Regions from separate parts of the Conyzicola nivalis genome, predicted to be linked through region 1. Evidence: predicted binding sites of a transcription regulator. Region 1 holds the regulator's gene; each other region holds the start of a gene.
The links. The regulator LexA, encoded in region 1, represses DNA repair genes until DNA is damaged. The targets are predictions, from matches to a motif close to TCGAACANNTGTTCGA.
Positions count from the first base shown of each region.

Region 2: the regulator LexA is predicted to act here: its motif matches at 1,199-1,214, upstream of imuA' (DnaE2-dependent mutagenesis accessory factor ImuA').
Region 3: the regulator LexA is predicted to act here: its motif matches at 1,250-1,265, upstream of uvrA (excinuclease ABC subunit UvrA).
Region 4: the regulator LexA is predicted to act here: its motif matches at 1,288-1,303, upstream of IEV96_RS06515 (Rv2578c family radical SAM protein).

Region 1 is NZ_BMGB01000001.1:491,358-493,555, forward strand. It holds gene IEV96_RS02450 (DUF4184 family protein) at 1-780, shown strand; gene lexA (transcriptional repressor LexA) at 777-1,475, opposite strand; gene IEV96_RS02460 (LysM peptidoglycan-binding domain-containing protein) at 1,739-2,110, shown strand.
Region 2 is NZ_BMGB01000001.1:779,751-781,948, forward strand. It holds gene IEV96_RS03805 (GNAT family N-acetyltransferase) at 1-300, opposite strand, end outside; gene IEV96_RS03810 (hypothetical protein) at 352-1,098, shown strand; gene imuA' (DnaE2-dependent mutagenesis accessory factor ImuA') at 1,336-2,055, shown strand; gene IEV96_RS03820 (DNA polymerase Y family protein) at 2,052-2,198, shown strand, end outside.
Region 3 is NZ_BMGB01000001.1:844,532-846,729, forward strand. It holds gene uvrA (excinuclease ABC subunit UvrA) at 1-1,249, opposite strand, end outside; gene uvrB (excinuclease ABC subunit UvrB) at 1,351-2,198, opposite strand, start outside.
Region 4 is NZ_BMGB01000001.1:1,333,879-1,336,076, reverse strand. It holds gene IEV96_RS06520 (TIGR03086 family metal-binding protein) at 1-21, opposite strand, end outside; gene IEV96_RS06515 (Rv2578c family radical SAM protein) at 138-1,247, opposite strand; gene IEV96_RS06510 (YceI family protein) at 1,353-1,901, opposite strand; gene treZ (malto-oligosyltrehalose trehalohydrolase) at 2,075-2,198, opposite strand, start outside.

The sequences.
Region 1 (2,198 bases):
GTGCCATTCACCCCGAGCCACGCGGCGGCGATCCTGCCCTTCGCCCGCACGCCGCTCGTGCCCGCCGCGCTCGTGGTCGGCAGCGTCATGCCCGACCTGTTCTACTTCGTGCCCGGCGACGTCGAGCGGGGGTTCTCGCACTCCCTGATCGGCGCGGTCACGCTCGACCTCGGCGTCGGGATGATCGTCTTCGCGCTCTGGCAGGTCGTGTTCCGCCGGCCCGCGGGCGACTTCGCGCCGTACTGGCTTCGGGCGCGGCTTCCGAGATCGCGCGCCCGCCCCTCGGCCGACTATGTCGCGCTCGCGGCGGCATCCATACTCATCGGCATAGCGACGCACCTTGTGTGGGACGCCTTCACACACAGGGGTTGGCTGACCGGCGCGGCACCGTGGACCGGAGCCGAGCTCGGTGGGCTGCCGTTGGTCACGTGGCTGCAGCACGCGAGTTCCGTGCTCGGTGCGCTGTTTCTGGGCGTGTGGTTCGTGCTCTGGGTGCGACGAACGCCCCAGGGCGAGGTCGACGCGAGCCGCCTCGACCGGCGTAGCCGAATCGCGGGATGGGCCGTCGTCGGCGTGCCCGTACTCGCCGTCGGAGCGGGCTACTGGGTATGGAGAATGGGCGAGGGGGTGGTCCCGCTCGACCCGCACCTGCTCTTTTCGACCGCGCGGCTCTGCATCGGTTCGGCGGCGCTGCTCGCGGTGCTGCTGTGCCTCGGCTGGTGGGCGGCCCGGCCCGGGAGCCGGAGATCGCCCGACCTCGGCGTGGGCGGCCGGCGCTAGACCGAGCGCAGTACCGCGACGACCTTGCCGAGCACCTCGGCGAAGTCGCCGAGGATGGGGGCGAACTGGCTGTTGCGGGGGAGCAACCAGGTGTGGCCGTCGCGCTGTTGGAATACCTTGACGGTCGCCTCGTCGTCGAGCATCGCCGCGACGATGTCGCCGTTCTCCGCGTTCTTCTGCTGGCGCACGACGATCCAGTCGCCGTCGCAGATGGCCGCGTCGATCATCGAGTCGCCGACGACCTTGAGCATAAAGAGCTCGCCCTTGCCGACGAGCTGGCGGGGGAGCGGGAAGACCTCATCGATCTGCTGCTCGGCGGTGATCGGGATACCGGCCGCGATGCGACCGACCAGCGGCACCATCGCGGCGTCGCCGACCGAGGGGGCGTAACCCGTGCTCTCCGGTGCATCCGACTCCTGTGTCGGCATCTCGATGAGCACCTCGAGGGCGCGGGGGCGCTTGGGGTCGCGGCGCAGGTAGCCGCTGAGTTCGAGCTGGTTGAGCTGGTGAGTGACGCTCGAGAGGGAGGAGAGCCCAACAGCGTCGCCGATCTCGCGCATGCTCGGCGGGTAGCCCTGGCTCGCGACCGAGCGCTGGATGACGTCGAGGATGGCGAGCTGCTTGTCGCTCAGGCTCTTGCGTCGTCTGGTCGTCGACCGCTCCGGAGTGGCGTTGCCGCCGGTCTCGTCGCTCATGTGCACTCCAATGTCGGTGGCTGCTGATTACCTGTTCTCAGACATTCGAAACAGTATCCGCATTATCGCCTCAAAACAAACACCTATTCGAGTGTGTCGCAGAATCATTCGTCTACATATTCGAATAGTTGCTTGCGGTTGACCTGATTCGAATGTATGTTCGGAACAAAGCTTCGTATCCGGCCCTCCCGGCCGAGGGTCGGATACGACGCTTTTCACGAACGAACAGAGTCAGCCAAGCGAGTCACGAGAAGGAGCAGCACATGAGCACAGCAGTCGTCACCACCATCACGGAACGTCCGGTCGTTCGTGTCCCCTCCGCACAGCCTCGCCTTCGCATTACGAAGCGTGGCCGCGCCGTGCTCACCACGCTCGCGGCGATCCCCGTGGTTGCCGGCGTCATGCTGGTCGCACTCAACGGCGGCGGCGCCACTGCCACGAACTCGAGCGGCGCCGACCTCGAAGAGGTCACCGTTCAGGCCGGCCAGTCGCTCTGGAGCCTCGCCGAAGACATCGCCCCCGGTGCCGATCCCCGCGACGTGATCAGCGACATCCTTTCGGTCAACCAGCTCGAGACCGGCAGCGTGCAGGCCGGCCAGCGTCTGATGCTCCCGGCCGAGTACAGCGCCGAATAAGCGTCGGAACAGCGCCGAATAGGCAGCTGTACAGCGCCGAGCGGGCAACCCGGCCCGCGGCGCAGCATCGCGCGGGCCACCGGCCATA
Region 2 (2,198 bases), 290 kb from region 1:
TGCGGATGCCACGCCGGTGCGGGCGGCATCGGGGTCGACGAACATCATGTCGATGTACCCGTCGTCGTCCACGTCGGTGAAGCCGACCGGTTCGCCGTCGCGCTCGGCGACCCAGGTCTCGGCGCTCGCGCGTCGACGCCCCCACGCGTCGAGATCGACATCGCCGGGCGCCCACGACTCGATCTGCTCGGGGTCGTAGTCGCGCGAGGCCGTGCCGCGCACCGCCCGCTGGAAGCAACGCAGGGTCGCCGCCGCGTCAGTCGGCACGTAGCGCCGGAGGTGGAGTTCGTGTTCGGCCATCTCCAGCACCGTACCCTTCCTTGCCGCGGCGGCACGGGATCACAATGGGGTATGGCCAACCACGCCTTCCCACCGTTGCCCGAGGAACCTCCTCGCCAGCCTGAGGTGCCGCTGGGCGTACGGGCCCAGTTGCTCGCCACCGAGCACTGGGGTCTGCTCGCATCGAGGAGCACGGCGCAGAGCGAGGTGCTCACGCGCATCAGCATGTTCCTCACCCTGACCTCGGCGGCGCTGGTCAGCCTCGCGCTCGTCGGGCAGGCCACCGGCTTCTCCGAGTCGTTCACGGTGCTGGCTCTCGTGCTGCTCGGTGTCGTGGTGCTCGTGGGCTTCCTCACCCAGCTCCGCGTCTTCAACGTGGGGATGGAAGACCTGATGTACGTGCTCGCGATGAACCGTCTGCGGGGCGCCTACGCCGAGATCGATCCGTCGATCGCCCGCTACCTCATGGCATCCCGGCACGACGACCTCGCGGGTTCGGTGCGCACCTACTATTTCTTCGGCGGCCGGAGCGATTTCAGCCAGGTCGCCGGCAGCAGCATGGTGTTCATCGGCGCGGTGAATTCGGCGCTGTTCGGGCTGCTCGTCTCCACGGTCGCCGGGGTTCTCGCCGCTCCGACACCGCTGACGGTCACGGTCGGGGCCGTGGGCGGCGTCGTCTGCTTCGTTCTCTCGCTGTGGGCGGGGCAGCGGAAATACCTGGCGGCCTGGGCGTCCTACCGGCCGGAATTCCCGAGTCCCCCCGAGGATCCGCGCCGTCAGACAGGACGAGATGGCCCGGTCGCACGCTCGACAGGATGATTCGGGCCTGACGAGCCGGGGCATCCTGTCGAGCGCGCAACGCCGACACGCGCGGGCCGTTGCCGACACGCCGGGCGAATGTCGGTGGCGATTGACATATTCGAACGTATGTTCGAACATGAAGAGATGCCAGCGGCAGCGTCTTTCCTTTCCCCAGCCGTCCCGGCGAGCCATCCGGCCGTCGGTGAGTACCCCGCGCGCTCGGGCCGGACTCTCGGGGGCACAGATCTCCGGGATTTGGCCGCTGCCGCTGGCGATTCCTCCCCCGCCGACAAGGCGCAGAAGGTGCTCGAACTGCAGTCGCGCATCCGTTCGATGCAGTCGACCAAGCTCGACACCCGCACCCTGCCCACCCACCCGGCCATCGCGCGACTGCTGCCGGGCGGCGGGCTGCAGCAGGGTTCCGTCTACTCCGTCGTCGGCTCGACCACGCTGCTTATGGCGCTGCTCGCCGGTCCCAGCGCCGCGGGGTCCTGGTGCGGCGTCGTGGGTGTGCCCGAGTTCGGCATCGAGGCCGCCGGGCGCTTCGGCATCGACCTCGAGCGTCTCGTGCTCGTGCCCAACCCCGGCGACCAGTGGCTCGGCGTCACGTCGGCTATCGCCGACGTGATGAGCGTCGTCGTCGCCCGGCCGCCGAAGCGCGCGAGCGACGGGGCGGTCGCCCGGCTGGCCGCCCGGCTGCGTCAGCGCGGCTCGACCCTGATCGTGCTGGGTGCCTGGCCGCAGAGCGACGCGATCCTCACCCTCTCGCAGAGCGACTGGAGCGGCCTCGGCGACGGTCACGGCTACCTCGAGGCGCGCCAGGCCACCGTCACGGTCACGAGCAGCACGGGCGGCCGCCCGCGCAGCACCCGGCTGTGGCTGCCCGACCAGGCCGAGCAGTTCCGCGAGGTCACCCCGCTCGGTGCCAGTCACGCTGCGCGCGAGACGCCGATGCGAGAGGCGGCGACCGCATGAGCACGCCGACCCGCACCATGGTGCTGTGGAGCCCCGACTGGCCGGTCACGGCGGCGAGCCGCGATCTCGGCCTCGACGACTCGCTGCCGATCGCCCTGATCGACAAGGGGCTCGTTCTCGCCTGTTCCGCCCCGGCCAGGGCC
Region 3 (2,198 bases), 350 kb from region 1:
TCTCACGCAGGTAGTTCGCGAACCGCTGGCGCTGCACGTCGGTCTCCGCCTCGAGGAACTTACGCTCGATGTAGGGCATCACGCCCTCGAAACCGGTGGAGTACTTCATCTCGCGGCCGAAGCGGTTCTTCCACTTCACCGTGACCTCGAAGTTGTTGCCCTTGAGGATGGCGTCTTGCACCTCGGGGGACAGCTCGCCCCACGGGGTCTTGAGCGAGAACTTCATATCCTGCGACAGACCGAGCAGCAGCTTCTCGAAGTAGTTGAACAGGCCCTTACCCGACTGGGCCCAGGGCAGGATGACTCCGTCGGCGAGGCTCACCGTGGGGTCCGCGATGAGCAGGTCGGCATCGACCGACATGCGCGTGCCCAGCCCCGAGCACTCGGGGCAGGCGCCGAACGGGGCGTTGAACGAGAAGGTGCGGGGCTCGATCTCGGTGAGCTGCAGCGGGTGGTTGTTCGGGCAGGAGAGCTTCTCGCTGAACGTGCGCGTCGCATCCGCACCCTTCTCGTCGACGAGATTGATGGCGACGAGGCCGTCGGTCAGTCGCAGGGCCGTCTCGAGGGAGTCGGTGAGCCTGGTGAGCGCATCGTCGGATGCCACGAGCCGGTCGACCACGACGGAGATGTCGTGCTTCACCTGCTTCTTCAGGGTGGGCGGGTCGCTGAGCTGGATGACCTCACCGTCGACCACGGCGCGGGAGTAACCGGCGGCCGCGAGCTCGCGGAAGGTGTCGACGAACTCGCCCTTCTTCTGCGAGACGATGGGGCTGAGCACCTGGTAGCGCGTGCCGGTCTCGAGCTCCATGAGCTGGTCAGCGATCTGCTGCACGGTCTGGCGCTGGATCTTCTCGCCGCAGACCGGGCAGTGCGGCACGCCGATGCGGGCCCAGAGCAGGCGCATGTAGTCGTAGATCTCGGTGATCGTGCCCACCGTCGACCGCGGGTTGCGGTTCGTCGATTTCTGGTCGATCGAGACCGCGGGGCTCAGGCCCTCGATGAAGTCGACGTCGGGACGGTCGACCTGGCCGAGGAACTGACGGGCGTACGCCGAGAGCGACTCGACGTAGCGACGCTGGCCTTCGGCGAAGATCGTGTCGAACGCGAGGCTCGACTTGCCCGACCCCGACAGGCCGGTGAAAACGACAAGGGAGTCGCGCGGGATCTCCAGGTCGACGTTCTTGAGATTGTGGACCCTGGCTCCGCGCACGTTGAGCGTGGGCACACCAGTTACAGGAGAAATCGACACTCTAACAATTGTATGGATGCCACCGACATTGGGTGGACCGGTTCGCTCAGTGCGTACTCAGGTTCGTCTGCGCACGCCGTCTGAGCGGCCGGTCGCCATCGCTAACGCAGGTGACCGGCGGCTTCCATCTGTCGTAGCTCTTTCTTCAGGTCGGCGACCTCGTCGCGCAGGCGGCCGGCGAGTTCGAACTTGAGTTCGCCCGCGGCGAGCAGCATCTGGTCGTTGAGGTCGCGGATGATGCCCTCGAGCTCGTTCGCTCCCGCCGCGGCCTTGCCGTGCTGGCGCAGGTTGGGCGTCGGTGACTTCTTGCGGCCGTCGCCGCGGCCGGCGAGCAGCGCGGCCGTGTCGGCGTTCTCCCGCTCGAGCGCGTCGGTGATATCGGCGATCTTCTTGCGCAGCGGTTGCGGGTCGACACCCTTCTCGAGGTTGTAGGCGATCTGCTTCTCGCGGCGGCGGTCGGTCTCGTCGATTGCCCGCTTCATCGAATCGGTGAGCACGTCGGCGTACATGTGCACCTCGCCAGAGACGTTGCGGGCCGCGCGGCCGATGGTCTGGATGAGCGACGTGGAGGAGCGCAGGAAGCCCTCCTTGTCGGCGTCGAGGATCGCGACGAGCGAGACCTCGGGAAGGTCGAGTCCCTCGCGCAGCAGGTTGATGCCGACGAGCACGTCGTAGACGCCCTGGCGCAGTTCGGTGAGCAGCTCGACGCGCCGCAGCGTGTCGACGTCGGAATGCAGGTAGCGGACGCGCACACCGGACTCCCCCAGGAACTCGGTGAGCTCCTCGGACATCTTCTTGGTGAGGGTGGTGACCAGCACGCGTTCGTTGCGGTCGACGCGCAGATTGATCTGCTCGAGCAGGTCGTCGATCTGGCCCTTGGTGGGCTTCACGACGATCTGCGGGTCGAGCAGGCCCGTCGGGCGGATGATCTGTTCGACCACCGAGTCGG
Region 4 (2,198 bases), 840 kb from region 1:
GTCGAAATCGGTGGTCGTCACGGTCTATCTCCCTCAGGTGCTGCCGGTCGCGCGGATCGTCACGCCGTGTTGAGAGCCAACGTCGAGCGATAGTCGGTTCATTCCGGCGCGGTCCAAATCGCCCAGGTGACCCGTCGTCAGAACAGCGTCGGCACGCCGAGAGCCTGGGCCGCGGCGGCGGGCGGCAGCTCTTCGGCGATGAGGGACGGCAGGGTACGCCGTTCGCCGCGCTCGTCGAAGCGCGAGCGCACGTCGGGTGCGGCCACGCCGCCCGTCGTCGGGTCTTCGATGCCGCGGGTGAGGCCGTGCTTGCGGATCAGCGGCTGCATCTTCGCGGCGAGCCACTTTCGGTATTCCTTGGGCGCGTAGGAATTGACCCCGTAGTACATGAACCGGTACTTCTCGACGAGCTGCGGATGATTCAGCTCGAGCCACTGCATGAACCACTCTTTGGTTCCCGGTCGTAGGTGCAGCGCGGTGTACAGCACGCTCGTGGCACCGGCCGCCTTGATCTGGCGCAGCGCCTCGTCGAGGTGGGCGTTCGTGTCGGTGAGGTGCGGCAGGATCGGCATCATGAAGACGGAACAGTCGAGCCCCGCCTCGCGCACGGCGCTCACCGTGGCGAGCCGGGCCTTGGCCGTGGGGGTGCCCGGTTCGACGGCCTGTTGCAGGTCGTCGTCGAAGATCGCGATCGACATCGCCAGCGACACCGGGATCTGCGTGTTCGCCTCGACCAGCAGCGGGAGGTCGCGGCGGAGCAGGGTCCCCTTGGTGAGGATCGAGAACGGCGTGCCGCTGTGGGCGAGCGCGGCGATCACGCCGGGCATCAGCCGGTAGCGCCCCTCGGCCCGCTGGTAGGGATCGGTGTTGGTGCCGAGTGCCACTGCAGGAATGACCGCGCGCTTGGTGCGCAGCTCTTTTGTCAGCACCTCGGCCACGTTGACCTTGACGATGATCTCGTTGTCGAAGTCTTTGCCGGCGTCGAGTTCGAGGTAGGTGTGGGTGGCGCGCGCGAAGCAATAGACGCAGGAGTGACTGCAACCGCGATACGGATTGATCGTCCACGCGAAGGGCATGGCGTTGCTCGCGCCGGGAACGTGGTTGAGGGCCGTCTTCGCGAGCACCTCGTGGAAGGTGATGCCCGCGAACTCGGGCGTCTGCACGCTGCGCACCACGTTGCTCAGTTTGGCGAGGCCCGTCAGCGAATCGCGTTGCTCGACGTTGATCGCCTGTCCGTCCCACCTCACGCGCGCACCGCTTTCCTCGTTAAATGCCTCACGCCCCCATTCGAACACATGTTCGAATGGGGGCGCAAGTGTCGCGTGGGTATCTGGCGACGGTGCTGGGGTGCCTTACGGCTGGAGGACGACCTGGATCTCGAAGTTGATGGTGACGTCGTTGCCGAGCGTGAGTCCGCCGGCCTCGAGGGCGGCGTTCCAGTTGACGCCGAAGTCGAGGCGGTTGATCTTGGTCGAGGCGGAGGCACCGAGCTTGGTCTGGCCGTAGCCGTCGGTGATGACACCGCCGAGCTCGCCCTTCAGGGTGACGGGCTTGGTGACGCCGCGCAGGGTGAGGTCGCCGTCGACGAAGAAGACCTCGCCGTCGACGCGCACGCCGGTGGACACGAAGTCCATGGTCGGGAACTCTTCGACGAGGAAGAAGTCGCTCGTCTTGAGGTGGCCGTCGCGGTCGGCCTGGTTGGTGTTGACCGAAGCAACGTCGACGGACGCCGTAATGGCGGTCTCGGCGGGGTTGGTGGTCGTGACGACGGTGACATCGAACTTCTCGAACGAGCCGCGCACCTTGGAGATGGCGAGGTGGCGCACGCTGAAGGTGATGTCGGAGTGGGTGGGGTCGAGGGTCCAGGTTCCAGCGGGGATGGTGGCGACGTCGATGGTCATGGTGTGTACTCCAGAGAATTTTCGAAATAGACGAGCACGGCGGTGCTCACAGATTCATTCAAGCGCATGGACCTGCGCGCTATTCCCGATCGGGCGAAAAAGTTTTAGCTACAACTAAATACGCCGTCCGGGGTCCACATGTGGATCCCGGACGGCGTCGGATAGCCCGCGCGTCAGTGCTGCAGGATGACGGCGCTGTGAGCCGGCAGGCTCAGCACGGTGCCGGTGACGGAAGCCGCGTCATCCGTCGCCAGAATCACGGTCGCCTCGAGCACCGGCAATGACAGCTCCTCGAGA